Regions from separate parts of the Streptomyces sp. NPDC048057 genome, predicted to be linked through region 2. Evidence: riboswitches for the same ligand, from Rfam matches in the RefSeq annotation. Region 2 holds a riboswitch; each other region holds the start of a gene.
The links. A riboswitch is a leader RNA that binds a small molecule or an ion and turns the genes downstream of it on or off. The one in region 2 is predicted to bind cobalamin.

Region 1 (7,208 bases), on a different contig from region 2:
GACCTGTACTCCGTCAAACCGCTCGACACGGCGACCCTGCAACGGGCCGCGGACGAGACCGGCTGCCTCGTGACCGTCGAGGACCACCATCCCGAGGGCGGCATCGGGGACGCCGTCGCCGAGGCGTTCGCCGACGGACGCCCGCAGCCGAGGCTGGTACGGCTCGCCGTACGGAACATGCCGGGCTCGGCGACCCCGGAGGAACAGCTGCGGCACGCCGGCATCGACGCCGCGGCCATCGCCGCGGCCGTGCGGCTGCTGGTCGGCGCGGCCGTCGTCCGCTGATCTGCCGCTGATCCGCCCCGATCCGCTGCTCCGGCGGCCGGGGATGCGGGAGCGGGGGGAGTTTGTCAGGGTGGTGGTAGTGCAGGCGTGCGCCGTCGACGCTCCGGCACCCGCCGCCCGTCAGCGCCTGCCAGGCCCACCCGGGCCGGAGCGGCACCTCCGCTCTCCGCGGTGCGAACGACCCCCGGAGCAGTGATGAGCGCCACCTGTGGACGACATGGCCGACACCCCCACCACGACGCCCCCGACACCAGCGCCGAGCTGCGCCGTCTCGCCGTCCTCCCCGACGGTCCGGAACGCGACGTGCTGCGCGAGCAGGTCGTCCGGGCGTGGCTGCCGATGGCGCACCGCATCGCCGGCCGCTACCGCCACCGCGGCGAGGCGCTGGACGACCTGCGCCAGGTCGCGGCGATCGGCCTGGTGAAGGCGGTCGACCACTACGACCCCGGGCGCGGCGCGCCCTTCGAGAGCTACGCCGTACCGACGATCACGGGGGAGGTCCGCCGGCACTTCCGCGACCACAGCTGGACGGTGCGGGTGCCGCGCCGTACGCAGGAGTTCCAGGCCCGCGTCCGCTCGGTGTACCAGGAGCTGGCCCAGTCGGGCCGGGAGCCGTCCGTGCGCGAGATCGCCGAGCGCACCGAACTCGCGGTGTGCGAGGTACGCGAGGGGCTCTCCGCCCTCCACGCCCACACGGCGCTCTCCCTCGACGCCGAACTGGTCCTCGACGGCCGGCCCGGATCCGGCGCCACGCTGGCCGACACGCTCGGCGCACCCGATCCCGCGTTGGAGACGGTGGTGGACCGGGAGGCGGTGAAGCCGCTCCTGGGCGAGCTGAGCGAGCGGGAGCGGCGCCTGCTCTACCTGCGGTTCTTCCAGGGGCTCACGCAGAGCCGGATCGCGGAGGAGTTCGGGATCTCCCAGATGCACGTCTCCAGGCTCCTCACCAGCACCTGCGCACGGCTGCGGGAGCAGGCGGGCGTGGGGGCCGGCAGCATCTGAGGCGGCCGACGCGACCGAGGTGATCGCTTCCTGATCGCTTCCTGACAACTCTCTGACGGGTCGACATGACCATGGCGGGGTCGACGGTGACCAGGGCGTCGACGGAGAGAACAGGAACCCTCAGCGTGGCCAACCAGACACCGGACCCGAACGCCCCGCGCGGACACGGACGACCCCGGCGCCGTGCCTTCCGTGCGTTCGCCGCCGTGGGCGCGGCAGTCGTCTCGACGTGCCTCCTTGCCCCGTCCGCCCCACCTGCCGTCGCCGTCGAGCAGGCACCGGCCGACCGAGTGCCCGCCGTGCCCCGCGGCGCGGTGGTCAGGGCGACGTACGACCTCGGCGACACCGCCTTCGCGCCCAAGGTGCCCTTCCAGGGGCGGAACGAACTCGCCGCGGTGGTGCACCACCCGCGTGACCTGTCCCGGGGCGGTCATCCGCTGATCGTGATGCAGCACGGCCAGTGGACGACGTGCGCCGACCGACCGGCCCGGAACCGGTTGGCCGCGGCGAAACGCGCACGGGACGCCGCGCTGGCGGCCGGCGACGAGGCCGAAGCCGCCCGCCAGGAGAAGATCATCGAGGCGGCAGCGGAGGAACTGCTCGCCTGGCCGTGCCGCCCGGGCGTACCACCCCTGCCGAGCAGCGCGGGCTACGACTACCTCGCGCAGGAGCTGGCCGGGCGCGGCTTCATCGTCGTCTCCACGGGCGTGAACGGCATCAACGCGACCAGCTCCGGCCAGGCCGACACCGTCTACGAAGCACGCGCCGAGCTGATCGACCGACACCTCGCGCTCTGGCGCGACCTGGCCGCCGGCAAGGGCCCGCTCAAGGGCGGCCTCAAGGACACCGCGACCGGCGGCCCGAGCCGTGCCGACTTCCGAGGACGGATCGACTTCCGCCGCGTCGGGACGCTCGGCCACTCCATGGGCGGCGGCGGTGTGTTCCAGCACGCGGCCGACCCGCGGCACCGCAAGTGGCCCGCCGGGGTGCAGATCAAGGCCGTCTTCGCGATCGGACCGACCGCGAACTGGGACAACGAGCCCGTGACCAAGGTCCCGTTCGCCGAGCTGTGGGGCTCCTGCGACCGGGTCAACGCCGGACAGTTCTTCGCCTGGAACAAGGACGCCAACACCGTCCCGATCTACCGCTTCACCCCCAGGGGCGGAAACCACAACTACCCCAACACCCAGTGGTCGCCCTCCAGCGGACAGGTCGACGCCGAGGACGACGCCGTACCCGGGAAGAAGCCCGGACACTGCCTCTCGCAGGACGGCGAGCAGCGCGAGGACCGGCAGTTGGACGAGGCGACGCAGCGCCGGATCACCGTGGAGTACGCCACCGCCTTCTTCCGCCGCCACCTCGGGGGCGACACCACGACCGACGCGCTGCTCACCGGCCGCCGGCAACTGCCCGGCCTGAAGGGCGTGGTCGGCGTCGAGACCAGCAAGGGCCGCACACCGTAGCGCCGCGACCCCGGCGGTACGCTGCACCGCATGATCACTTCAAGCGGGGTCAACGACGACGTCGAGGTCGCCATCGCCGCGGTGCTCGCCGGCGCCGACGTGGTGCGCGACCTGTACGGCCAGCAGCTCGACCGCATCGACAAGGGCGCCGGCGACTTCGCCACCACCGCCGACGTCGCCGGTGAGAAGGCGATCCTCGACGTGATCCGCAGCGCCCGGCCCGAGGACGCCCTGCTCGGCGAGGAGGGCGGCCAACAGGGCGCCGCCGACACCGCCCGCCAGTGGCTGGTGGACCCCCTGTGCGGCACCCTGAACTACGCCGTGGGCACCACCGTGGTGGCCGTCAACGTGGCCCTGCGCGGCGGCGCCGCCGCGGTGGCCGACCCCTTCTCCGGCGAGGTCTTCCACACGGACGGAACGACCGCGCGGGTACGGCACGAGGGCGTCACCGCACCCCTGGAGCCGTCGCCCGTCTCGCGCCTGGTCGACGTCAACCTGGACCCGCCGTTCCCGAGCGCCCCCGGCTTCCGGGCGGTGGAGCTGCTGGCGCGCCCCGAGTTCACCGACCACTTCCGCCCCCGCGTCGTCTCCTCGTCGCTCGCCGTGACCTGGGTGGCCGCCGGGCGGCGCGCCGCGTACGTCACCGACGGCGGCGACCTGTCCGACAGCGTCCACTTCGCGGCCGGCATCGCGCTGTGCCGCGCCGCCGGCTGCGTGGTCACCGGCATCGACGGGGCGCCGCTCGGCTCGACGGGCCGCGGGCTCGTCGTCGCCGCGGACGCCGAGACGCACGAGCTGCTGATGGCGGCCATCGGGGCGTGAGCGCCGGGCCCCGCTGTACGGTCGACGGCTACCCGAGCTGGGGTGTCGAGGTACGGACCCGCAGCAGCGGCTCGTACTGGAGCTCGCCCGGGAGGCGCTGGAGGACGCCGGCCGCCGACCCGGGCGGCTCGCGGGCCGAGGCGCGGGCGTCTTCGTGGGCGCCATGTGGGACGCCTCCGGACCGGTGCTGGCCCGGGCCGGCCAGACCGGCGCGCGCTGCGCCATGACCGGCGCCCACCGCGGGACCGTGGCGCACCGCGTCTCGTACGCCCTGGACCTGCGCGGACCGAGCGTCGTCGTGGACATCCTCCGGCGCCCTGAGGGTCCCCAGCACGACGGGACAGGAAGAGGCCGTCCGGTTGGCACACCGCCGTGCCGGCACCGAACGGGACGGCGTGCAGTACGGGGAACCGCACGGAACCGGAACACCGGTCGGGGACCCGGTCGAGGCCGCAGCGTTCGGCGCGGCAGTGGGCGCAGAACGCACCACCGGGCCCCTCCTCGTGGGGTCGGTGAAGTCGAACATCGGTCACGGCCGCCGAAGTCATTCGGCGCGCCGACGGGTTACGCTTCCTGCGCCCTGTGGGGGAAGTCCGGTTGAAATCCGGCGCTGACCCGCAACGGTGGACGCCGTCCCGGCCCGGGACGGCGTGAGCCCGATCACCCACGGCGGCACACGATCCTGTCAACTCGCCGTGGACTGCGAGAGGATGCCCGGCCCGGTGCTCCGTGCCGCTCCTCCGGGGTGCACGGCCCGAGCCGAAAGAGGCTCCGCTCGTGGCCGTACGCACCGAAGGGACTCCGGCACCCCCACCGACGGAACGCGACGGGCCCCCGCACCCCGGAACGGCGCCGGCGACCGAACGACGGGTGCCGGTGCTCCCCTTACTGTTGGTCCTCGCCCTCGCCCTGCCGCTCTCCGTGGTCTGCGCCGTCGCCATCGGGGCGTCCGGCATCGGCTGGGGCCGGGCCCTGTCCCACCTGTGGGCCGGGCTGACCGGCGGCACCGTCCCCGCCGACCGGGTCGCCGAGTACACCATCGTCTGGGAACTGCGCTTTGCGCGCGCCGTGTTGGCCGCCGTGGTCGGCGCCGGCCTGGCCGCGATCGGCGTCGCGGTCCAGGCCATGGTGCGCAACGCGCTCGCCGACCCCTTCGTCCTCGGCATATCCTCCGGCGCCGCCGTCGGCGCCAACGCCGTCATGATCTTCGGCGCCTTCGCCGCACTCGGCGTCTGGGCCCTGTCCACCGCGGCCTTCGTCTCGGCCCTGCTGGCGATGGCCCTGGTGTACGCGATCGCCGGCAGCGCCGGGGGACTCACCCCCGTCCGACTCGTGCTCACCGGCACCGCCCTGTCCTACGGGTTCACGGCGATCACCACCTTCATGGTCTTCGCCGCCGAACACGGCGAAGCCGCCCGCTCGGCCATGATGTGGCTGCTCGGCAGCCTCGGCGGCGCCGACTGGGCCGCCGTCCCCGTCGCCGCCGGCGCCGTCCTCGCCGGACTCGTCCACCTCGGGCTCTCCGCACGGCGGCTGAACGCCCTCGCCATGGGTGACGAGACCTGCGCCGCGCTCGGCGTCGACCCGGACCGGCTGCGCCGGGAGCTCTTCGTCGTCTGCGCCGCGGTGACCGGCGCGGTGGTCGCGGTCAGCGGTGCCATCGGCTTCGTCGGGCTCATGGTCCCCCACGCCGTACGGATGCTCGTCGGCGCCGACCACCGCAAGGTCCTCCTGCTCGCCCCGCTGACGGGCGCCGTCCTGCTGGTCTGGGTGGACGTCCTGTCCCGGGTGGTGCTCGCCCCCGCCGAGCTCCCGGTGGGCGTGCTGACCGCGGTGATCGGCGTCCCGTGCTTCGTCCTGCTGCTGCGCGGTCGCGGCTATGCGTTCGGAGGCCGCGCATGAACGTCGACATCGACGAGGTGACCGTGACCGTCCACGGGGCGCGCTTGGTCCGGGACGTCTCCCTGCACGCCGACAGCGGCCGGCTGGTCGGCCTCGTCGGCCCCAACGGCAGCGGCAAGTCCACCCTGCTGCGGTGCGCCTACCGTGCGCTGCGCCCGTCCGCCGGCGCCGTCCGGCTGGACGGCGCCGACCTGCACGCCCTCAGCCCGCGCGAGGGGGCGCGGCGCGTGGCCGCACTCCCTCAGGAGACCGTCGGCGAGTTCGACTTCACCGCCTGGGAAGTGGTGGCCATGGGGCGACTGCCGCACCAGCGCGCCGCCGCGAGGACCACCGCCGACGACCGGGCGGCCTGCCGTGCCGCGCTGGACGCGGTGGGTGCGGCCCATCTGGTGGACCGCGGCTTCCTGTCCCTGTCCGGGGGAGAGAAGCAGCGGGTCCTCATCGCCCGGGCACTGGCACAGCGGCCCCGGGTGCTCGTCCTCGACGAACCCACCAACCACCTGGACATCGCCCAGCAGTTGGAGGTCCTGCCGCTGGTGCGCAACAGCGGGCTCACCGTGCTCACGGCGCTGCACGACCTCAATCTCGCGGCGGCGCACTGCGACGTCCTGTACGTGATCGACCGCGGCCGGATCGTCGCCGACGGACCGCCGCAGGAGGTGCTGACCGCGGATCTGCTCGCGAAGGTGTTCGGCGTCCGGGCCCACCGGGTCCGGCACCCCGCGTCGGGCGCGTTGCAGCTCCTCTTCGACCGACTGCCGGGCGACGGCCCGACCGCCTGACCCCCGTGCCCCTCCCCACCCGCACCCCAAGGAGACCTCACCGTGCTGTTCCTTCCCCGCCCCCTGCGCACTCCGGCGCTGCTGCTGACGACCGTCGCGGTCCTCACCGGCTGCGGCGCCACCGTCGAGCCGGCCGAGGGGGACCGGGACGACGCGGCACGCGGCCACTACCCGGTCACCGTGGAGAACTGCGGCGAGCGCCGCACCTTCACCAAGGCCCCCGAGCGGGTGGTCACCAATGACGTCGGCATCACGGAGATCATGTTCGCGCTCGGCCTGGAGGAGCGGATGGCCGGCTTCGTGATGCCGGACACCAAGGGCTCGGTGCACCGGGTCCCCTGGAAGGGCGGCTACGACCGCACCCCCTGGCTGTCCAAGAAGCGGATCAACACCGAGCTGGTGCTCGACGCACGGGCCGATCTGGTGTTCGCCGGCTGGAACTACGGCTTCGACGAGGGCGAGGGCTTCACCCCGGCGAAGCTCAAGGAACTCGGCATCGACTCGTACGTGCTGAGCGAGTCGTGCCGCAGCGGACGCACCAAGGCCCGGGGCGTGATGCCTCCGCTGGACGCGCTCTACACCGACCTGCTGAACCTGGGGAAGGTCTTCGACGTCGAGGACCGCGCGAAGGACCTGGTGGCCACCTTCCGCAAGGAAGTCGCGGACGCCGAGGCCATGGCGCCCCGCGGCGCCGACCGCCCCCGGGTCTTCCTCTACGACGACGGCCGCGACCGGCCCTTGACCTCCGGCGCCTTCGCCGGCCCGCACGACATCATCACCAGGGCCGGTGGCGACCACGTCATGAAGGACCTCAAGGACACCTGGACCACGGTCGGCTGGGAGACCGTCGTGGAGCGCGACCCCGAGGTGATCGTCATCAACAACTACGGGAACGTGAGCGCCGAGGAGAAGAAGCAGTTCCTGCTGTCGTACGCCCCGCTCGCCCGGGTGT
Region 2 (7,208 bases):
TCCCCACCAGCAGGAACCGCGCCGCGTGCCGTACGGAGACGCCCTCGCGCTCCACGTACGAGGCACCCATCGCGGCGGCGTCCAACAGCACGTCCACCAGGTGGTCGTGGAGCAGGTTCACCTCGTCGACGTAGAGGATGCCGCGGTGCGCGTCCGCGAGGAGTCCGGGCTCGAAGGACTTCACGCCCTCCGCGAGCGCCCGCTCGATGTCCAACGCGCCCACCAGCCGGTCCTCGGAAGCACCGACGGGCAACTCCACCATCCGCGCGGGACGCACCGTGCCGGGGCCCGCCTCGTGCGGGCCGTCGGGGCAGTCGGCGTCGGGGGCGGCGGGGTCGCAGGAGAAGCGGCAGCCGGCGACGACGGCGATGCCGGGGAGCAGCGCGGAGAGCGCGCGCACGGCGGTGGACTTCGCGGTCCCCTTCTCCCCGCGCACGAGGACGCCCCCGACGCGCGGCGACACCGCGTTGAGTAGCAGCGCGAGCCGAAGGTCGTCCTGCCCCACGAGGGCGGTGAACGGGTAGGGCGTGCGGCTCATGCGGTGGCCTCCCGGGGCGCGGGGTGTGGGTGCGTGGTGGTCGAGGTGGTCGCTTGGCTGCGGGCCGTCTGTGGCTGGTCGCGCAGTTCCCCGCGCCCCTGTGCGGCTGGGCCCGCCCGTTGGGTGCCGGCCGTCTGTGGCTGGTCGCGCAGCTCCTCGCGCCCCTGACGCCCCCACCGATGACGTGCAGGAGCGTTGGTCTCTGCGGACCGCAGGGACAAGCGTTGCATGCCTGCCACGGCGCGGTGGCGGCACAAGGACAGCCCGGTGCTCATGAAGGCGTCCCCGGGTGGGCTGCGTGGGCTGCGTGGTCTGGGTGTCCCGGCGGGACGAAGGGGAGGTTCGCGGGGGCGCCCCCTTCGATCAGGCGCCACAGCGCGTCCGTGTCCGCGTGCTCCGCGATCAGGTCGCCGAGGCGGTCGAGCTGTTCCTCGCGCAGCGCGGCGAAGGACGTGTCCGGGGCCGGGACGAAGCGGCGGCCCGCCGCGTCGGCGACCCGCCGCAGGAAGCCGCGGCGGAAGCCGTCGCTCTCCAGCGAGCCGTGCCAGTGCGTCCCCCACACCGACCCCACCCGGCAGCCGTCCAGGAACGCCTCGCCGCCCAGCACCTCGGCGACGCCGTGGTGGATCTCGTACCCCTCCACGGGCTCACCGAGCGCCGAACCGGTCGGTCGCGCCAGGGTCTTGTCCGCGGCGAACCGGACCCGTACGGGCAGCAGGCCGAGCCCGGGCACCTCGCCCGCCCGTGACTCCACGTCGTCCTCGATGTGTTCGCCCAGCAGTTGGAAGCCGCCGCAGATCCCGAGCACCGGGCGCCCCTCGGCGGCCCGCCGCAGCAGCGCGTCGGCCAGGCCGCGTTCGCGCAGCCACGCCAGCGCCCGGACCGTGCCGCGGGTGCCGGGGACGACGACGAGGTCCGCGTCCACGAACTCCTCCGGCCGGTCCACGAACCGCACCACCACGCCCGGTTCGGCCGCCAGCGCGTCGACGTCCGTGAAGTTGGACATCAGGGGCACGGCGCACACCGCCACCCGCAGCACCTCGTCGCCGACCGGGGGAGCCACCACCGACTCGCGCACCGCGCCGCGCAGCGAGACCCGCAGGCCGTCCTCCTCGTCGATGCCGAGCCCGTGCGCGTACGGCAGGACGCCGTACGAGCGGCGCCCGGTGATCCCTTCGAGCATGTCGAGGCCGGGTCGCAGCAGGCTCACGTCGCCGCGGAACTTGTTGACCAGGTACCCGGCGACCAGGCGCTGGTCCGCCGGGGCGAGCAGGGCCGTGGTGCCGAAGAAGGACGCGAACACGCCGCCGCGGTCGATGTCCCCGACGACGAGCACCGGAAGGTCCGCGGCGCGCGCGACGCCCATGTTCACGATGTCCGTGCGCCGCAGGTTGATCTCCGCCGGGCTGCCCGCGCCCTCGCAGATGACGGCGTCGTACGTGCTGCGCAACTCCTCCAGGCACTCCACGACCGTCGACAGCAGCGCCTCCCGGCCGCCGCCCCCGGCCGGGGTGCCGGAGCCGAAGAAGCCGCGGGCGCTCATCTCGCCCACGGGACGGCCCAGCAGCACCACCTGGCTGGTGCGGTCGCTGCCCGGCTTGAGCAGCACCGGGTTCATCAGCGCGCTCGGCTCCACCCGGGCGGCCTGCGCCTGCATGGCCTGGGCCCGTCCGATCTCGGCGCCGTCGCGCGTCACGTACGAATTGAGGGACATGTTCTGGCCCTTGAACGGGGCCACCTTCACGCCCTGGCGCGCCAGCCAGCGGCAGATCCCCGCGGTGACCACGCTCTTGCCCGCGTCGGACGTCGTACCGGCGACGAGCAGTCCGCCACCGCGTCGCTGACCGGTCATGTGCCCCGCCCCTTCCGAATCCGTGCCGTCACGTGCGTACGGGCCAGCCCGACCAGCAGCCGTGCGGCCACGCTCGTCCCCAGCGCCAACAGTCCGACGCGCCGCGACAGCCGCACCGCGCGCGCCACGTCCTCGACCTCCACCGGGCGGGCGGCGCCGTTCAGAGGCGCCCGGTGCTCCGTCCGGCCGCCGTACGACAGCGTGCCGCCGAGCCGGACCCCGAGCGCGCCCGCGAACGACGCCTCCACGGGGCCCGCGTTCGGGCTCGGATGGCGGTGCGCATCGGCCCGCCAGGCCCGTGCCGCCGCGCGCGGGTCGTCCCCGGCGACCACGGCGAGCACGGCCGTCAGCCGCGCCCCCGGCCAGCCGACGACGTCGTCCAGCCGCGCCGAGGCCCAGCCGAAGCGGCGGTGCCGCGGGGAGCGGTGCCCCACCATCGCGTCGAGGGTGTTCACCGCGCGGAAGCCCACCAGCCCGGGCACCCCGGCGAGTGCGCCCCACACCAGGGCGCCCACCACGGCGTCGGAGGTGTTCTCGGCGACCGACTCCACCACGGCGCGGGCGATCTGCTGCTCGGACAGGGAGTGCGGGTCCCGGCCGCACAGGTGCGGCAGCCGCGCCCGGGCGGCGGCGAGATCGCCGGCCGCCAACGCGTCCCCGACGGTGCGCGCCTCGCGCCCCAGCGACGTGCCCCCGACGACGGCCCAGGTGGCGGCGGCGGTCAGGGCGACGGACGCGGCGGGGTGTCGGCGCGCCCCGCGTGCGGCGAGCGCCACGACGGCGACGGCGCCCCCGGCGCACACGGCGGTGTGCAGCGCGCCCCACCCGCGGTGGTCGCGCCACAGGGTGCGCTCCACGGCGCCCGCGGCCCGGCCGAAGGCGGCGACGGGGTGTCCCCGGCGCGGATCACCGAAGAGCAGGTCACCGAGGATGCCGATGGCGGCGCCGTACGCGAAGACCCGGTCGGCCCGCACGGCTCAGCCGGTCATGGGGCCGCAGGGACGCGCCGGGTGCCCCGCGGGGCGGGTGCGCCCCGGTGTTCTTCCCGGTGCGTGCAGAGCAGGTACGAAGCCGTGGCCGCGCATGTCGCATGTCCTCACTCAGGGTGTCCGCGCCCTGGTTCGACGTGATCGGCGGCGAGAGTTCCTGGCTCCCGGGGAGGGCTCCCCGGTGACAGTGGCGGGACCGCGCCGGATTCGCACCGGACTTCCTCTGCTGCCGCCGTAATGGCCCCGGCAGTCCACCACGGGGCGAGAAGGGCCGTCAACTCGCCCTTGACCGGCGGCACGCCCTTGACCTGCGGCGAAGAAGGGCAAAGGAAAGGTGTGGACAGCCGTGCGCCACGACGGGCCGGGGCGTACGTCCTCGCTGGACGTACGCCCCGGCCCGTCGTGGCGCGGTGATGCGGCCGGATCGGCCGATCAGTCGACGATGAGATAGATGCCGTAGGACACGGCCACCGCGCAGAGCGCGAAGCAGGCGTACGCACCGGTGCGCACCAGCACTCCGGAGCCACCGCCCGAGGCGCCCGCGGTCTGCTCCTGCTTGCTGAGCATCACCACGCCCAGCGAGAAGAGGCCGACGAGGGCGACGGTGGCGACGAGGCTCACGCCGAAGACGGAACCGAGGGCTTCCCAGTCGATTTTCATGTTGCTCTGTCCTTACACCGCAGCCGGGCTGGCCGGGCCGTTCTCCGACGCCGAGACCGTGGAGGAGGCGGCGGAGGAGGCGGAGGCCGGGATGGTCTTCGTGAGGTCGGCGCCGTCCGTGGCGCCCGTGCCGCCGGCCGGCGGCGGGGTGACGGCCGCGATGGCGGTGGTGACGACGCCGGCGGGCTCGTCGGCGCCCTGTGCGGCGACGCCCTCGGCCTGCTCGTCGACGTCGTTGACGTTGGTGTGGTCGACGACCTGGCGGCGGGAGATCACCCAGATCGCGGCGCTGGAGGCGACCAGGAAGACCGCGACCACGGCCACGCCCCAGTCACCCTGCTTGGTCACGAACTCGGAGGCGGCGGCGACCAGCGCGGCGGCCGGCAGGGTCAGACCCCAGGCCACGAACATCCGGGTGGCGGTCGACCAGCGGACCACGCCGCCCTTGCGGCCCAGGCCCGCACCCATGACGGCGCCGGAGCAGGAGTGGGTGGTGGAGAGGGAGAAACCGAGGTTCGAGGAGGCCAGGATGACCGTCGCCGCGCTGGTCTGGGCGGCGAAGCCCTGCTGCGGCTGGAGGTCGGTCAGGCCCTTGCCCATGGTGCGGATGATGCGCCAGCCACCGAGGTACGTGCCGAGGGCGATCGCGACGCCCGCGGAGACGATGACCCACAGCGGGGGGTTCGAGCCGGGGTCGAGCACGTCGCTGGCGACCAGGGCCAGGGTGATGATGCCCATCGTCTTCTGGGCGTCGTTGGTGCCGTGGGCCAGGGAGACCAGGCCGGCCGAGGCGATCTGACCCGCCTTGTAGCCCTTGTCGGTGCCCTTGGCGTCCGTGTTGCGGCCGATCTTGTACGTCAGTCGGGTGGCCAGCATCGCGGCGATACCGGCGACCAGCGGCGCGGCCACGGCCGGGATCAGCACCTTGGTGATGACAGTGCCGCTGTTGACCGCGTCGAAGCCGACGGACGCGACGGTGGCGCCCACCAGGCCGCCCATCAGGGCGTGCGACGAACTGGAGGGCAGACCGACCAGCCAGGTCAGCAGGTTCCAGAGGATGGCGCCGACGAGCGCGGCGAAGATGACTTCTGGGGTGATGCCTGATTCGTCGACTATGCCGCTGGAGATCGTCTTGGCGACCTCCACCGACAGGAACGCGCCGACGAGGTTGAGCACGGCGGACATGGCCACCGCGGTCTTGGGCTTCATGGCGCCGGTCGAGATGGTGGTCGCCATCGCGTTGGCGGTGTCGTGGAAACCGTTCGTGAAATCGAACACGAGAGCTGTCACGATCACAATCGCGAGCAGCAGCGTGATGTGTTCCATTTACCCAGGCAATCTTTGGACGTCAGTGGCTTGCCGAACGTAAGTAACCTGGGTGAACGGAAGGTGAACTGAGGCGGGACTCACGGTGTCTCCAAGCGGTTCTCCTGATTCCGTTTGCGTCTCGTTCGCCGTGCGGACCCCTCCCGCCCGTGCCCTCCCGGCCGCCCGCGGCCCCACACCGCAGGGCGGTCGCCCCGGTGGCGCCGATCTCCCGCCGCTTTCCTGTGACTTTGTGGTGATATGCATCACGGGCCCTCTGGGCGACCGCGACAGCGGCTGACAGGATTCGACGCATGACCGAACGGACGTCCTACGACGAGATCGAACACACCTGGCGCGCCCTGGTGGCCACCGCCTGCCGCAGCGCCGCCGACGGCCTGGTCGTCGGCACGTCCGGCAACGTGTCCGCCCGGGTCGGCCCGCTCGTCCTCGTCACCCCGAGCGGAGTGCCCTACGACCGGCTCACCGACCGTGACGTGGTCGCCGTCGACCTCGAAGGCCGCCAGGTCATCGGCTCCCTCGCCCCCACCAGCGAGCTCTCCCTGCACCTGGCGGTCCACCGGTCCGGCGCCGGCCGCGCCGTGGTCCACACCCACGCCGTGCACGCCACCGCCGTGTCCACCCTCGTCCCGGAGCTGCCGCCGATCCACTACATGGCCGCGGAGGTCGGCGGACCCGTCCGCGTCGCCCCGTACGCCCCCTACGGATCCGCCGAACTCGCCGCGAACGCCCTGGCCGCGCTGGACGGGCGCGCCGCCTGCCTGCTCCAGAACCACGGCACCGTGACGCTGGGCGACACCCTCGACCAGGCGTACGACCGTACCGCCCAGCTGGAGTGGATGTGCCAGCTGTGGCTGGCCGCTTCCGGCGTCCCCGGCCGCACCCCCTCCCTGCTCACCCCCGCCCAGCTCGCCGAGGCCGCCACCCGCTTCAAGGGGTACGGACAGCGCCCCTGAGAACCCCCGCCGGCCGCCGGGCGCGACCCGGGCGGGTGGCGCCGGCTGGCAGGGCGCCGCCGGCGTGCCGACACTGGAACGGTGCGTCCGGCAACAGCGACGGCGGCAGCCGTCACCCTCCTGACAGGCGTCGGCGTGGCCGTGGCGGCGGCTGCCCGGTACGCGAGCGACGCGACGCTCCGCGCCGCCCCGGGGCGGACCCCGCCGGGGGAGCCCCGGCTCACGGTGCACGCCACGGCCGCCGGTCAGGTGACGCTCACCCGCAGCCTGGCCTCCCGCCGCCCCGGCACGTACGGCCTCGCCGGCGCGGACGTCGACGCCATCGCCGGCCCCGTGCTCGACGGCCTGTCGAACTCGCCCGACACCGTGGTGCGCCGGCTCGAACGGGTCAGCCGGGGCAACCTCACCCCGGGCACCCGGGTCCGCATGACGCCCCGGCTGCACACCGGCACCCCCACCGAAGCCCTCGGCATCGACCACCGGGACGTCACCGTCCCCGGCGAACTCGGCCCGCTTCCGTCCTGGTTCGTCCCCGGCGTCCGTGACACCTGGGTGATCGCCGTGCACGGCCTCGGCGCCACCCGCGAGCACCCCATGAACCTGCTGCCGTTCCTGCACCGCAGGAGCCTGCCGGTGCTCGGCCTCGGCTACCGCGGCGACCCCGACGCGCCCCGGCCCCCCGACGGACTCAACCACCTCGGGGACCGGGAGTGGCGCGACGTCGACGCCGCCCTGCGCTTCGCCGTCCGCGGCGGCGCCCGCCACGTCGTCCTGTACGGCTGGTCCACCGGCGCGGCCATGGTCCTGCGCGCGGCGGCCGACTCCGCGCTGCGCGGCCACGTCACCGGCCTCGTCCTCGACTCCCCGGTCCTCGACCAGGAGGCCAC
Region 3 (7,208 bases), on a different contig from region 2:
CTTCGCCTCCTGCTCGTCGGCGGGCTCGTCGGCGGCGACCACGCGGACGGTGGGCTGCGACTGCGGAACGGGCCGCCCGGTGGGGCCGCGCAACGCGAGCCGGGTGTGCCACAGCTCGGTGCGGCCGTCGTGCTCGACCGGCGTCTCGGCGTGGTCCCACGTCGCGAACTGCTCCGGCGTCAGGTGCAACCAGTCCACGACCAGCAGATCGGTCTCCAGCCCGCCGGGCCGCCCGGCCGCCGGCACCACCCGCATGACCCACTGCCACCACCGCAGCAGCCCGGCCTCGCTGTACGGGAGCGTCTTGACCGTCTCCGGCACGACGAAGGCGATCCGGCTCGGCCCCACCGCGCGGGCCGCCGTGTCACCCGGAGCGGGCCGGTTCGGCTCGCCCTCGTACACCGTCTGCTCGGTGACGTGCTGCGACTCGAACCGGGCGACCACGTAGGCGCGCTGCGCGGGGTCGACCCGACGCACCTGCGGGGGGTCGGCGGCGAGGTCCGGCCGCAGGTTGTAGAAGTCGAAGTCGATGACCAACATGTCCTGCGGTCGTACGAGCCGAACGCTCGCCACCGGAGCCGGAGCACTCATGCCGGACCCTCCGCACTGTCGAGAGGGCACTACGTATAGCGGGCCGCAAGTCGCCCGGAGAATCCCCCGAACGGGTTACTGCGGAGCGCGCCGGGCGGCCGGATCGGCCGGGATCGGCGCGGAACCCGCCGGTCCGGTCGTGATGGGCTGTCGGGCGGACGACTCCGTCGCCTACAGTGCGGGCGGACCGCGCCCGGTCCGCAGACGCACCAGCCGCCGAACAGGAGCACCCCCGTGGCCACCCGTGTCCCTCCCGGCAGCCCGCCGCCCGAGCCGCTCCCGACCGGCCGACCGGTCCCCGAACTCGCCCCCGAAGCCGTCGCGCAGTGGCGGGAGCGGGGCGGTGACCTCGTCGACCTGCTCACCGAGGCCCAACGGCAGCTCGGCGGCGTGGCCGCGGTCCGGCTCGGACCGCGCCCCACCGTCCTGGTGACCGCGCCCCCGGCGGTGCAGCACGTGCTCGCGCTCCACCCCGACCGCTACGTCAAGCGCTCGCACCGCGCCCGGATGCTGATCGGGGACGGCGTGCTGTCGGCGACGGGCGAGGCGTGGCAGCGCCAACGGCGCCTGCTCCAGTCCCAGTTCACCGGCCGGGGCATGCGGCGTTACGAGGAGCGGATCGCCGAGGCCGCCCGGATCACCGCCGAGCGCTGGGCGGGCCACGCCCGCAGCGGGGAGGTCTTCGACGTCGGCGAGGAGATGCGCCGCTTCGCCCTGGACACCATCTGGCGGTCCCTGACCGGACACCCCGTCGACGCGGAGACGGAGCGGACCCTGGGCGAGATGCCCGCGGTGGTGGCCGCGCTGCCGAGCCTGCCGGCCGACGAGGTCTCCGCGAAGGAGGCCGTCGCCGCGGAGCTGGCCAGGATCGACGCCTTGGCGAGCCGGGCCATCGCCGCCGCCCGCGACGGCGACGAAGGACCCGACGGCCCGGGCCTCCTGCACGTCCTGATCGAAGCATCCGCAACCCGCCCCGAGTACACGGACCGGCTGATTCGCGACGAGCTGGTCACCCTGCTCCTCGCCGGCCACGAGACCACGGCCACCACCCTGACCTGGCTCCACCTCCTGTTGGACGAGAACCCGCAGGCCCGGGAGCGGGCGCTGGCCGCGGGCGAAGCGGGCACCCCCGAGCGGCGGCAGGCCGTGCAGGCCCTCGTCCACGAAACGCTGCGGTTCTACCCGTCCGCGTGGATCCTGCCGCGTTGGACGGCGCAGGACGACGTCCTCGCCGGACACGCGATCGAGGCCGGCACCGACGTCCTGGTCTGCCCGTACCTGACGCACCGCGACCCCGACGTGTGGGAAGCGCCCGGGGCGTTCGACCCCGAGCGCTTCACCACCCCCGGGCGGCGCCCCGACCAGTCGGGCAGCTACCTCCCCTTCGGGCTCGGGCCGCGGGCCTGCCTCGGCCTCCAGTTCGCGCTCCGGGAGTCCACCGTCCTCCTGGAACAGCTACTGCCCCTGTACGTCCCGCGCTTCGACGCCGTCCCGAAGGGGGCCGCGTACGGCATCACCGTGCGCCCCGACGGGCCGACGCCCGCCACGCTCGAAGCGTCCTAGCCCAGCTCCGCGCGGACGGTGCGCGCCGCGGCGACGAGGTGTTCCAGGCAGGCCCGGGTCTCGGCCCAACCCCGGGTCTTCAGACCGCAGTCGGGGTTGACCCACAGCCGTCCGGCGGGGATGGCCTCCAGCCCGGTGCGCAGCAGCGCCGCGGCCTCCTCGACGCTCGGCACCCGGGGCGAGTGGATGTCCCAGACGCCGGGGCCGGCCTCCCGCGGATAGCCGTGGGAGGCGAGTTCGCGGGCCACCTGCATGTGGGAGCGGGCGGCTTCCAGGCTGATGACGTCGGCGTCGAGGTCGTCGATGGCCTGGACGACGTCGCCGAACTCGGCGTAGCACATGTGGGTGTGGATCTGGGTGCCGGCGGCGACGCCGCCGGTGGTGAGCCGGAACGCTTCGGTGGCCCAGGCGAGGTAGTCGGGCCGGTCGTCGGCGCGCAGCGGCAGGGTCTCGCGCAGCGCTGGCTCGTCGACCTGGATCACCGACGTCCCCGCCGCCTCCAGGTCCCCGACCTCGTCGCGCAGGGCGAGGGCGACCTGCCGGGCGGTGTCGCCGAGGGGCTGGTCGTCGCGGACGAACGACCAGGCGAGCATGGTGACCGGGCCGGTGAGCATGCCTTTGACGGGGCGGTCGGTGAGCGACTGGGCGTAGGTGGTCCAGCGCACGGTCATCGGCTCGGGGCGGGAGACGTCGCCGGCGAGGATCGGCGGGCGGACGTAGCGGGTGCCGTACGACTGGACCCAGCCGTGCCGGGTGGCGAGGTAGCCGGTGAGCTGCTCGGCGAAGTACTGGACCATGTCGTTGCGTTCGGGTTCGCCGTGCACCAGGACGTCGAGTCCGGTCTTCTCCTGGAAGGCCAGCACCTCGGCGATCTCGGCCCGGATGCGCTGCTCGTAGCCGGCGGTGTCGATCCGGCCGGCCCGCAGGTCCGCGCGGGCCACCCGCAACTCGTCGGTCTGCGGGAACGAGCCGATGGTGGTGGTCGGCAGCAGCGGCAGCCCGAGGCGTTCGCGCTGGGCCGCGGTGCGCTGCGCGTACGGCTGGGAGCGGCGGGCGTCGGCGTCTGTCACCGCGCGGGCGCGGGCGCGTACGGCCGGGTCCCGGGTGACGGGGGAGGCGGCACGGGAGGCGAGGGCGGCCCGGTTGGCGGTGAGTTCCGCGGTGATGGCGTCGGTGCCGCGGGCCAGGCCCTCGGCGAGGGCGACGACCTCGGCGACCTTCTGCCGGGCGAAGGAGAGCCAGCGCAGGATCTGCGGATCGACGTCCCGCTCCAGGGCAGCGTCCAGGGGGACGTGCAGCAGGGAGCAGGAGGCGGCCACGTCGACGCGGTCGGCGAGACCGAGGAGGGTGCCGAGGGCGGCGAGGGACTTCTCCAGGTCGTTCGCCCAGACGTTGCGCCCGTTGACGACGCCGGCGACCAGGCGCTTGCCCGTCAGGCCCCCGACGGCGGCCAGCGCGTCGAGGTTGGCGGCGGCGGACTCGGTGAAGTCCAGGGCGAGCCCGTCGACCGGCGCCGCGGCGAGGACGGGCAGCGCCGCTCCGAGCCGGCCGAAGTAGGAGGCCACCAGCAGCTTCGGACGGTCCGTCAGGGTGCCGAGGAGCCGGTAGGCGCGGCGCGCGGCATTAAGCTCGGCCGGGGTGCGGTCCTGGACGAGCGCGGGCTCGTCGAGCTGGACCCAGGCGGCGCCGGCCGCACGCAGATCGGCGAGGACCTCCGCGTACACCGGCAGGAGCCGGTCCAGCAGGGTCAGCGGATCGAAGTCCGCGGCCACTCCCGGAGCGGGCTTGGCGAGCAGCAGGTAGGTGACGGGCCCGACGAGCACGGGCCGCGGGGTCAGCCCCAGCGCCAGTGCCTCCGTCAGCTCGGCGACCTGCTTGCCCGAGTCGGCGGTGAACACCGTGTCCGGCCCCAGCTCCGGCACCAGGTAGTGGTAATTCGTGTCGAACCACTTGGTCATCTCCAGCGGGGCGACGGCCTGGGTGCCGCGGGCCATCGCGAAGTACCCGTCGAGGGCGTCCGCGGCGACGGCCGTCCGATGGCGCTCGGGTACGGCGCCCACCATGACGGTGGTGTCCAGGACGTGGTCGTAGTACGAGAAGTCACCGGTCGGGACCTCGTCGACGCCGGCCGCCGCCAGCTCCCGCCATGTGTCGCGGCGCAGCTCGGCCGCGGTGGCGTGCAGGGCTCCGGCGGTGACGCGGCCCTTCCAGTAGCCCTCGATCGCCTTCTTCAACTGCCGGCCCCGACCCTGACGGGGGTAGCCGTACACGGTGGCCCGTGCTGCCGCGGCTGCGGACTCGGTGGTCACGGAGATCTCCTTCGCGAGATGAATCCCTGAGGTCCCGGTGACGGGACGGGGGCGCGAAGGGGTGACGGTGCGAAGGGCGCGCGCCGGGGCGCGGTCGTCCTTCGCCGTACACGCCGACCCGCCCACGAGGTCACCGGGAAGACCGCGCGCGGATCGTCCGCGTGCGGGCAACGGGCAGGTCTTCGGACTCGCGGGCACGCCTGCCGGTCTCCCGGCGGGCACCTACTGGCCGTCGCTTCCCAGGTCCTTCGCGGACCCAGTGCGTATGACGGCGGTCGTTCCCGCTCACCGCTGCGGGGCAGTCCCGGATTCCCACCGGGTTCCCTCTTACGACGCGTTCCGTCTGGCGGACGGGGCGAACCAGCTGCACCGGTCACCCTAGCGGGCGGTCGGCCAGCGGCGGCAGGGCGCGTCCGGCATCCGGATGGTGAGGTGGACCACGCCGACCGGGTCGCCCGCGCGCCGGGGGCGGGGCGCCGTCGCGGCCCCGCCCCCTTCCGACCACCGTCCGGTGGAGGTCAGCCGCCGTTGACGTACGTCCGCAGATGGTGCGCGGTCAGGGTGTCGCCCTCGCTGACGAGTTGCCGCGGGGTGCCGGTGAAGACGACCTCCCCGCCGTCGTGGCCGCCGCCCGGTCCGATGTCGACGATCCAGTCGGCGTGGGCCATCACCGCGAGGTGGTGTTCGATCACGATGACCGAGTTGCCGCCGTCCACCAGCCGGTCGAGCAGGGCCAGCAGCTTGTCGACGTCGGCGAGGTGCAGACCGGTGGTCGGTTCGTCGAGGACGTACGTCGACGCCTTCTCCGCCATGTGGATGGCGAGCTTCAGCCGCTGGCGCTCGCCGCCGGAGAGGGTGTTCAGGGGCTGGCCGAGCCGCAGGTAGCCGAGGCCCACGTCGGCGAGCCGGCCGAGGACGGCGTGCGCCTGGCCCGAGGGGAAGAAGTCGTACGCCTCCTTCACCGGCATGTCCAGGACCTCGCTGATGTTCTTGCCGCGCAGCTTGTAGGTGAGGACCTCGGGGGTGTAGCGCTTGCCCTCGCACTTCTCGCAGACGGTGGTGACGCCGGCCATCATCGCCAGGTCGGTGTAGATGAGCCCGGCGCCGTTGCAGGCGGGGCAGGCGCCTTCGGAGTTGGCGCTGAACAGGGCCGCCTTGACGCCGTTGGCCTTGGCGAAGGCGGTGCGGACGGAGTTGAGCAGGCCGGTGTACGTCGCCGGGTTGGAGCGGCGCGAACCGCGGATGGGGGACTGGTCGGCCACCACCACCCCCTCGCGGCCGGAGAGGTACCCGTGGACGAGGGAGCTCTTCCCGGAGCCGGCGACGCCGGTGACCACGGTCAGCACCCCGAGGGGCACGTCCACCGAGACGTTCTTCAGGTTGTGCAGCGTGGCGTTCTCGATCGGGACGTGCCCGGTGGGGCGGCGCACCGCGTCCCGCAGCGCGGCCCGGTGGCCGAGGTGGCGGCCGGTGAGGGTGGGGGAGGAGCGCAGTCCGGTGACGTCCCCCGCGTAGCCGATCACGCCGCCCTCGGTGCCGGCGCCGGGCCCGAGGTCGACGACGTGGTCGGCGATCGAGATGACCTCGGGCTTGTGCTCGACCACCAGGACCGTGTTGCCCTTGTCGCGCAGCCGCAGCAGCAGCCCGTTCATCCGCTGGATGTCGTGCGGGTGCAGTCCGGTGGTCGGCTCGTCGAAGACGTAGGTGACGTCCGCGAGCGGGGAGCCGAGGTGCCGGACCATCTTGACCCGCTGGGACTCGCCGCCGGAGAGGGTGGAGGAGGTGCGGTCCAGGCTGAGGTAGCCGAGGCCGATCTCCACCAGGGAGTCCAGCAGTTGGCCCAGGTTGCTCAGGAGCGGCGCCACGGAGGGCGCGTCCAGCTTGTGGACGAAGGCGGCCAGGTCGTTGATCTGGAGGGCGGCGCACTCGGCGATGTTCAACCCGCCGATGCGACAGTCCAGCGCTGCGCGGTTGAGGCGGGCGCCCGCGCACTCCGGGCACTCGCCGAAGACGACGGCCCGGTCCACGAAGGCGCGGATGTGGGCCTGCATCGCCTCCCGGTCCTTGGACAGGAAGCTGCGGTGGATGCGGGGGACGAGCCCCTCGTAGGTGAGGTTGCTGGAGCCGACCTTGATCTTGGTCGTCGGCTTGTGCAGCAGGTCGGCGAGTTCCGCTTCGGTGAAGTCGGCGACCTTCTTGTCCGGGTCGTAGAAGCCGGAGTCGGCCATGACCTGCCACTGCCAGGAGTCCACCGCGAAGCCGGGGACGGTGATCGCGCCCTCGCGCAGCGACTTGGACCGGTCGACGACCTGGTCCACGTCGATGTCGGATATCCGGCCGATGCCCTCGCACCGCGGGCACATGCCCTCGGCGTTGTTGAAGCCGAAGTGGTGCGAGGGGCCCACGTACGGCTCGCCGAGCCGGCTGAAGACGATCCGCAGCATGGTGTACGCATCGGTGGCGGTGCCCACCGTGGAGCGGGAGTTGGCGCCCATGCGCTCCTGGTCGACCACGATCGCGGCGCTGAGGTTGCGCAGCGCGTCCACGTCGGGACGGCCGACCGAGGGCATGAACGACTGGACGAAGCTGGTGTACGTCTCGTTGAACAGCCGCTGCGACTCGGCGGCGATCGTGCCGAAGACGAGGGACGACTTGCCGGAGCCCGAGACGCCGGTGAAGACGGTGAGCCGACGCTTGGGGATGTCGACGGAGACGTCGCAGAGGTTGTTCTCCCGGGCTCCGCGC
Region 4 (7,208 bases), on a different contig from region 2:
CAGGTTGAAGGCGAGACTGTGGCGGCAGGCGAGGGTGTCGGGGTGGTCGGGGCCCATGGTGCGTTCACGGGCGGCGAGGACCGCGGCGTACGCGTCGTGCGCTTCGAAGTGCCGGCCGAGCTGTCCGAGGACGTACGCCGTCTCCTGACGGGCCGCCAGCGTGTCCGGGTGGTCGGGGCCCAGGGCGCGCTCACGGCCCTGGGCCACCCGGCGGAACTCGCGCAGCGCGTCGTCGGCGCGCCCGGTGCGGCTGAGGGTGAGGCCGACCTCGTACCGGCTGGCGAGGGTGTCGGGATGGTCGGGGCCGAGGGCGTGTTCGCGTTCGGCGGCCACCGCGCGGTGGACTTCGCCCGCCTCCTCCCAGCGGCCGAGCCGGGCGAGGCTGAGGCCGGCGCTGTGCCGGCTGGCGAGCACGGCCAGCGCCTCCGGCGAGGGCGTGGGGCGTTCGGGCCGGGACGTGGCCGGCGCGAGGTCGGCGCCGCGCGGCGCGGCGCCGGTGGTCCACTCGCCGGTGAGCCCCGCGGTGTGGTCGGGCACCACCGGGCGCAGCGCGGTCGCGGTCGCCTGGTGCCCGCCGGTCATCCGGCGGCCCCATGCCGGCAGCGCGGCGGGCGCCCGCGTGCCGGGCCGGCCGGTCGCCGCGGCGGCGGACGACGCCAGGGCGGGCTGGTCCTGCGTCATGCGCCGGCGCAGCTCGGTGGCGTTTGACGGCCGGCCGTCGGGCGTCTTGGCCAGCAGGTCGAGCACGGTCCGCTCGACGTGGTCGGGGATGTCGGCCCGGTGGACGCTCAGCGGCTGGGGAACGGTGTCGCGGTGGCCCACCAGGACGGCCCAGGCGTCCTCGTGGTCGAACGGCGGCACGCCGGTGGCCAGTTCGTACAGCACGCAGCCGAGGGAGTACAGGTCGCTGCGGTGGTCGACCTGGCCGCCGCCGATCTGCTCCGGCGACATGTAGTGCGGGGTGCCCATGGCGATGCCGGTGCTGGTGAGGCGGGAGGTGAGGCCGATGTTCTCGCCGAGGCGGGCGATGCCGAAGTCACAGATCTTCACCGTGCCGTCGACGAGCCGCATGATGTTCGCCGGCTTCAGGTCGCGGTGCACGATGCCGCGTTCATGGGTGTACGCGAGGGCGTCCGCGACCTGGACGGCGATGTCGACGACCTCGTCGACCGGCAGGGGCCGCTGTTCGTTCTCGTCCAGGAGCTGGCTGAGGTTGTGGCCCTGGAGCAGCTCCATGACCAGGTAGAGCACCCCGTCGTACTCGCCGAAGTCATGGACGACGGTGACCCCGCGGTGTTGGAGCGCGGCGGCGACCCGGGCTTCTCGACGGAACCGTTCTTGCAGTACGGCGGAGAAGGAGGCGTCGTGGTCCTGGCCGATGGGCTTGAGGCACTTGACCGCGACGCGTCGCCCCAGCGATTCGTCGACGGCGCTCCACACCTCGCCCATGCCGCCGCGCCCGATCAGGTCCAGCAGCCGGTACCGGCTCTGGATCAGCCTGCTCTCCGCCATCTTGCGCCGTCGCCCCCGTCGCCGTGCCCCGTCCTCCCCGCACCGTCCAGTATGGGGCCGTGGCCGTGGAGTTTGTACGGGGTGGGTCCGGCGTGTGGTCATGGACGGGCAATCGGGCGCCGAATGCGGCGCCGTGCGGTCGCGGGGCGGCGCTGTCAGCGCCGTGGCCGACCCGCGACCGCGGGTGGGATCAGACGCCCCAGCGCAGGGCGATGGTGTCGCCGACGTTCACGACCTTCTCGCGGGCCGCGCCCGCGTACGCGGCCCCGTCGACGCTGGCCTTCCAGATGGACGAGCCGCTGTTCGCCTTGCCGTTGAGCGAGGTGATCGGGCCGCTGCCGGACGAGGGGGTGACGCCGGTGACGCAGCCGGCCGGCACCGCCGCCGCGCTCGCGGCTGCCAGCACGTCCCCGAGGGTGGTGGTGGCACCGGTCGGGGTGAAGGGCACCGAGCAGACCTTCAGCCCGCCGGCGCCGTCGTCGACGCTGAGCGCCACTTCGGTCGCGGTCCCGGCGGTGAAGGAGCTCGCGCCCACCCACCGCGGGGCGCCGGCCGTCGTCGGGGTGGGCGGGGCGGCGGTGAACCCGCCGCCCGCGACCGCCCGCAGCGCGTCGATGGAGGAGTACGCCGAGGGTGCGGTGTCGGTGGGCAGGTAGCGGAAGCCGCCGCCCGGCTTGAACTGCTGGGCGATCAGGAAGTCGACCGGCGTCTTGCTGGTGAGGAAGTCCCCGGTCTGCGGGTTGATGCCGCAGGCGTGCAGCCCGGAGACGGCCCAGCCGTTGGAGTTGGTGTTCTGTCCGAACATCGCGTTGAAGGCGCCCGATGCGGCGTCGAGCTTGTTCTTCAAAAAGGTCCTGGCCTGGACGACGTCCGGGTCCGTGTTGGGGACGCCGGCCGCGCAGAGCGCGGCCATCGACGCACCGGTCATGTCGACGTCCCCGGGCGCCGCCAGCCGCGCCGGGTCGCCTTCTGCCTTCTGGTAGTCCCAGCCGCCGTCGTCGTGCTGGTTGGCCCGGATGCGGGTGACGACCGCGTCCAGCAGGGCCTGCGGCACGCGCTGCGCACCGGACTGGGTTCTCGCCCCACCGAGCGCGAGGCCCGCGAACACGGTCCCGTTGTACGTCGCCGAGGGGCCGAAGTAGCCCGGCTCGGCGCTCTGCCAGAAGCCGTAGACGTCGGCGATGAGGTTGCGGGACTCCGAGACCCGGGCCGGGTCGATGCCGGCGGCGTACGCATTGAGGACGCCGCGCTCGTAGTCCGTGACGCGGGGGGAGGCGGAGGGCCAGCCGGGGGTGGTCAGCAGGTTGCGGTACACGGTCCGGGCGTTCTTGCTGGCGTCGCCGCCCGGGGTGACGTCCACCGCGGCGGTGCCGGCCGCGGCGAAGGCGCTGAAGGCCCACTCGTTCGACAGGCCGGAGCCCGCGTACGAACCGTCCGCGGCTTGGAGGGACTTCAGATACGTCACGCCGATCGCCTTCGACGCGGCTATCTGCGCGGGCGTCGAAGTGGCCGACGCGGGCGACGCGCCCAGCGCGAGGGCGCCCGCGACCGCCGGCGCGGTGACGAGGAGGCGCAGCCGCCGCGGGCGGCGCGCTGCGGGGATCGAGTACGGGACATGGCCTGCTCCTGGGGTGGGGGACGCCGACCGGTCCCGCCCCTGCCCGGCCGCGGTGCTTGCGGGGACCGGGGCCGCGGAGAAGACGGTGGGGCCGCCGTCCGAACGCGAGGTAACGGCTTCCTGGGTGGTGCGTGCCGCACGGGCATTCGGACTCGGTACGGCCCTCGGCCGTCCCACACCGCTGCGCGTCAGTTCCGGACTCCCACCGGATTCCCCCGTGTGACAGCCCTGGACGCTACCCGAGCGCCAACTGGCGCGCCAGCAGGCCGCCTTGCGGGGATCGAGGGGGATCCACAGCGGGTGACCAGCGCCGTGCGGGGGCATCTTGACGCTCACTTCGGCCACGTGTTCCAATCCGGCTGATACACGCTCACGTCCAGGGGAAGCCGGTCGAATCCCGGCGCTGACCCGCAACCGTGGACCCGTCCGAGGACGGGTGAGCCGGACTGCCTGGAGTGGGTGCACAGCGAGAAGCGCCGTCGCGGACTACGGCGTGGTCGACCGGTCGTCCCGCGGTGCGTCCTGCCCGTGGACCCCGCCCCGCCACGCCCCGGTCCGCCCGGACGACACGAGGGGTCGCGGTGGCAGGGACGGGACGCACAGACGGGTTCAGATCCGGGCCGAGGGCCCTGCTGCCGCTGGTGGTGGCGGTGCTGACGTGCTGCGCGAGCGCGGTGTTCGCCGTTGCGCCCGCCGCCGTCGCCGCCCCTTCGGACACCGTGGTTGCCGGCGAACCGCTGGATGCGTGCACCCCCGCCAAGGGCTCCGTCGTCGCGGTCGACTTCGGCCGTTTCCGGGGACCCGTCCAGCGCGGTTGCGCGACCGGGGCGAAGACCGGCTACGAACTGCTCCGGCAGGGCGGGTTCACCACCGCCGGCACCGACCACGACGGCCCGGGCTTCATCTGCCGCATCGGCCACCCCGAGGTCGCCGCCGGGAAGCAGTACCCCGCCCCGGAGCAGGAGAAGTGCCAGCACACCCCGCCCGCGTCGGCGTACTGGTCGTACTGGGTCGCCGCCCCGACCGACAAGGAGTGGCGCTACAGCCAGTACGGCGCGATGGGGAGGCAGTTGAAGCCCGGCGACGTGGACGCGTGGGTCTTCGGCGCCACCGAGATCGGCGGCAGCGGCGGCAAGCCGTCCTTCACGCCCGATCAGGTGCGCGCCGGCGCCGGACCGGGCGAGGTGCGGGCCAAGGCCGCCGCGGACTGGTTCCGGAGCCGGCTCACCGACGGGGAGCGGATCGTCGACCCCGCGAACGAAGGCCCGGGCACCCCCAACTACCTGCTGACCACGGAGGCGGCGTACGCGCTGGCCGCGGGCAGCGGCAAGAGCGCCGCGCTCGACAAGGTGACGGCCTACCTGCGCGCCCGTACCACCGATTACGCCTACCGGGACGGGAAGGACGCCGCTCCGGACGCGATCGCGGCGGCCCGGCTCGCCCTGCTGGCGCAGGTCGTCGGCGAGGACCCGCGCGACTTCGGCGGCCACGACCTCGTCGGTGACCTGGTCGACAACGTGTGCGCGACGGATCCGGACCCGGCCCGCCCCACCCCCGGCTGCACCGCCCGGGGCGACTTCCGCCACGCCTCGTCCGCCGAAGGGCAGTCGCTGGCCGTGCTGGCGGTGCTGCGCGCCGGGGTGCGGCCACCGGCCGACGCGGTGACCCGGTTGACCCAACTCGCCTGCGCCGACGGCGGCTTCACCAGCCTGTTGATCGCGCCCGGGGAGCTGTGCGACGGCGAACCGCACGCCACGGGCCTGGTGACGTTGGCGCTCCGCCAGGCGGGGGGCCACGACGCCGACGTGGCCCGGGCGCGCACGTACCTCACCGGGCAGCAGCGCAGCGACGGCGCGTTCCCCGTCTACACGGGCGCGCCGAACGCGAGCACGGTGGCCACCGCATACGCGGCGCAGGCCCTGCGGGCCCTCGGGGACGCGGCGCGCGCCGACGCCGCGGTCGCTTGGCTCGCGGGCAAGCAGTTCTCCCTCGGCGGCTTCGGGTTCGACGAGGAGGCGAGCGAGGCGTCCGCGTACGCGACGGCGCCCGCCGTGCTCGCGGGACAGGACACCGACCTGCTGACCCTCGTGGTCAAGAAGCCGGACACGCCCGGGCCCGGGCCTGGACCTGGCCCGGGTCCAGGGCCAGGCCCCGGGCCCGGGCCCGGTGACGGCGACCCGGGCGAGGGGCCTGACCTGAAGAAGGGCGTGGCATACCTCACCCACGCCGACCGGCTGGTGCGTGGCCGCTACTACACCTCGGGTCCCGCTTCGCCGCGTGCCGACTTCGGCCTCACCATCGACGGTGCGTACGCGCTGGCGGCCACCGGCCTGAACAACGCCAAGCTGCGCGGGATCGTCGACTTCCTGGACCGCGGAGGCAAGGACGGCGAGGGCCGGGCGGTGCACGACTGGACCGGCGCGGGCGGTCGACAGGCCGTGGGCGGCGCCCTCGCCAAGACGGCGGTCCTCGCCCAGGTCGTGGAGCGCGACCCGCGCAACTTCGGCGGTCGTGATCTGATCGCCGCCCTGGGCAAGGCCGTCTGCAAGACCCCGAGCCCGGGCGCGGACCGCTCGTGCCCCGCCAAGGGCGCCTACACCCACGCGCCGTCCGTCTTCGGCCAGTCCCTGGGCGTCATCGCCCAACTGCGGGCGGGCGAGCGGGCCGCGGCGGCGGCCCCGGTGGCGTATCTGCTCTCCCTCCAACACCCGTCGGGCGCCTGGCCGAGCCTGGTCCCGCCGACCGGTGATGCGGACGTCGACTCCACCGCGATCGCCGCGATGGCCCTGGACCTGGTCGGCGGGGCAAAGGCGGACGCGGCCGTCGACCGGGCGCTGACTTGGATCGCGAGCAAGCAACTGCCGGACGGCGGTTTCCCCGGCGCCGCCGGCACCTCCACCAACTCCGCGGCACTCGCCGTCCAGGGCCTGTCCCTCGACGCCGGCGCGCACCGCGAACGGATCTCCCGCGCCCGGGCGTTCCTCGCCGCGCAGCAGAACCCGGACGGCGGATTCGACGTGGCCAAGGAGGGCCAGCGCGGCTCGGACGTACGGGCCTCCACCCAGGCCGTCGGCGGCACCACCGGGATCTCCTTCGGCACGCTCACCCGCAGCCTGGACGGGACCTCGCCGCAGCCGGACCCCGGCCCGGACCAGGGCCAGGACCCGAAGGTGCCCGACATCGTCACTCCGGTGGACCCCACTGGCGGCCCGGACGCCCACGGCGACTCCCACGGCGGCCGGCTCGCGTCCACCGGTGCCCCCGTCCTGTGGCTGGTGGCGACGGCTACCGCTCTGGTGCTCGTCGGACTGCTCGCCGCCGTCGTCACCCGCCGCAGGCGGGCGGCGCCCGGGAAGGGGCACGTCCTGTGATGCCCCGGACCGTACGGGCCGTGGCGCACGCGGTGGCCGCGCTCGCGCTGCTCGGCGCGGCCCTCGGAGCGTCGGCCGCCCCCGTCGCGGCGGCGCCCCAGCCGATGGGGCGCTGCACGACCTCGTCGGGCGTGGTGCTCGCGGTGGACTTCAGCCGCTGGGGCGGCCCGATCTACCGGTCCTGCGGGACCACCCCCACCACGGGTCACGAACTGCTCAACCAGGGCGGTTGGCGCACCACGGGCACCGGACACGACGGCCCGGCGTTCATCTGCCGGATCGGCTACAGCGGGCACAAGGGGGGCAGGCAGTTCCCGCCGCCGGAGCAGGAGGACTGCATCCTGACCCCGCCCGCCTCAGCCTACTGGTCGTACTGGCACGCGGACCCGGGGAAGAACACCTGGGAGTACAGCCAGTTGGGCGCGATGCTGTACGAGCCGAAGCCCGGCAGCGTCGATCTGTGGATCTTCGGCGGCACCGACGTCGGGGGCACCAAGGGGCGGCCCAAGGTCACCCCGGACCAACTGCGCGCCCGCAACACCGCCCCGACCGGCGGTGGCACGGCCGCGGCACCGCCGCGGTCCACCGAGCGGGCCGCCCCGCCGCCACCCGGCACGGACACTGGTCCCGCGCCCACCCGTACGGCGCCCCCGTCCGCGCCGGCATCGCCGCCGCCGACGTCCCGGTCGTCCTCGTCGTCGAGCCCC

Region 1: it holds a riboswitch for cobalamin, as region 2 does, so the genes downstream of both, AB0E05_RS15925 (iron ABC transporter permease) here and AB0E05_RS07900 (cobalamin biosynthesis protein) in region 2, are expected to answer to the same signal.
Region 3: it holds a riboswitch for cobalamin, as region 2 does, so the genes downstream of both, metE (5-methyltetrahydropteroyltriglutamate--homocysteine S-methyltransferase) here and AB0E05_RS07900 (cobalamin biosynthesis protein) in region 2, are expected to answer to the same signal.
Region 4: it holds a riboswitch for cobalamin, as region 2 does, so the genes downstream of both, AB0E05_RS22245 (prenyltransferase/squalene oxidase repeat-containing protein) here and AB0E05_RS07900 (cobalamin biosynthesis protein) in region 2, are expected to answer to the same signal.

What each region holds. Positions count from the first base shown of each region.
Region 1 is NZ_JBEZNF010000012.1:53,228-60,435, reverse strand. Features, by position in the region: gene AB0E05_RS15955 (transketolase) at 1-285, shown strand, start outside; gene AB0E05_RS15950 (SigB/SigF/SigG family RNA polymerase sigma factor) at 481-1,287, shown strand; gene AB0E05_RS15945 (alpha/beta hydrolase) at 1,413-2,750, shown strand; gene AB0E05_RS15940 (inositol monophosphatase family protein) at 2,781-3,572, shown strand; partial or broken gene AB0E05_RS15935 (beta-ketoacyl synthase N-terminal-like domain-containing protein) at 3,586-3,816, shown strand; partial or broken gene AB0E05_RS15930 (hypothetical protein) at 3,932-4,051, shown strand; cobalamin riboswitch at 4,112-4,259, shown strand; gene AB0E05_RS15925 (iron ABC transporter permease) at 4,350-5,474, shown strand; gene AB0E05_RS15920 (ABC transporter ATP-binding protein) at 5,471-6,256, shown strand; gene AB0E05_RS15915 (ABC transporter substrate-binding protein) at 6,302-7,208, shown strand, end outside.
Region 2 is NZ_JBEZNF010000005.1:253,667-260,874, forward strand. Features, by position in the region: gene AB0E05_RS07890 (putative cobaltochelatase) at 1-538, opposite strand, end outside; gene AB0E05_RS07895 (cobyric acid synthase) at 810-2,390, opposite strand; gene AB0E05_RS07900 (cobalamin biosynthesis protein) at 2,387-3,364, opposite strand; cobalamin riboswitch at 3,511-3,642, opposite strand; gene AB0E05_RS07905 (hypothetical protein) at 3,812-4,039, opposite strand; gene AB0E05_RS07910 (inorganic phosphate transporter) at 4,052-5,365, opposite strand; gene AB0E05_RS07915 (class II aldolase/adducin family protein) at 5,659-6,321, shown strand; gene AB0E05_RS07920 (hypothetical protein) at 6,403-7,208, shown strand, end outside.
Region 3 is NZ_JBEZNF010000034.1:39,459-46,666, forward strand. Features, by position in the region: gene AB0E05_RS31395 (hypothetical protein) at 1-591, opposite strand, end outside; gene AB0E05_RS31400 (cytochrome P450) at 826-2,154, shown strand; gene metE (5-methyltetrahydropteroyltriglutamate--homocysteine S-methyltransferase) at 2,151-4,463, opposite strand; cobalamin riboswitch at 4,640-4,793, opposite strand; gene AB0E05_RS31410 (excinuclease ABC subunit UvrA) at 4,982-7,208, opposite strand, start outside.
Region 4 is NZ_JBEZNF010000018.1:151,439-158,646, reverse strand. Features, by position in the region: gene AB0E05_RS22255 (serine/threonine-protein kinase) at 1-1,512, opposite strand, end outside; gene AB0E05_RS22250 (prenyltransferase/squalene oxidase repeat-containing protein) at 1,703-3,088, opposite strand; cobalamin riboswitch at 3,271-3,346, opposite strand; cobalamin riboswitch at 3,470-3,599, shown strand; gene AB0E05_RS22245 (prenyltransferase/squalene oxidase repeat-containing protein) at 3,805-6,501, shown strand; gene AB0E05_RS22240 (hypothetical protein) at 6,501-7,208, shown strand, end outside.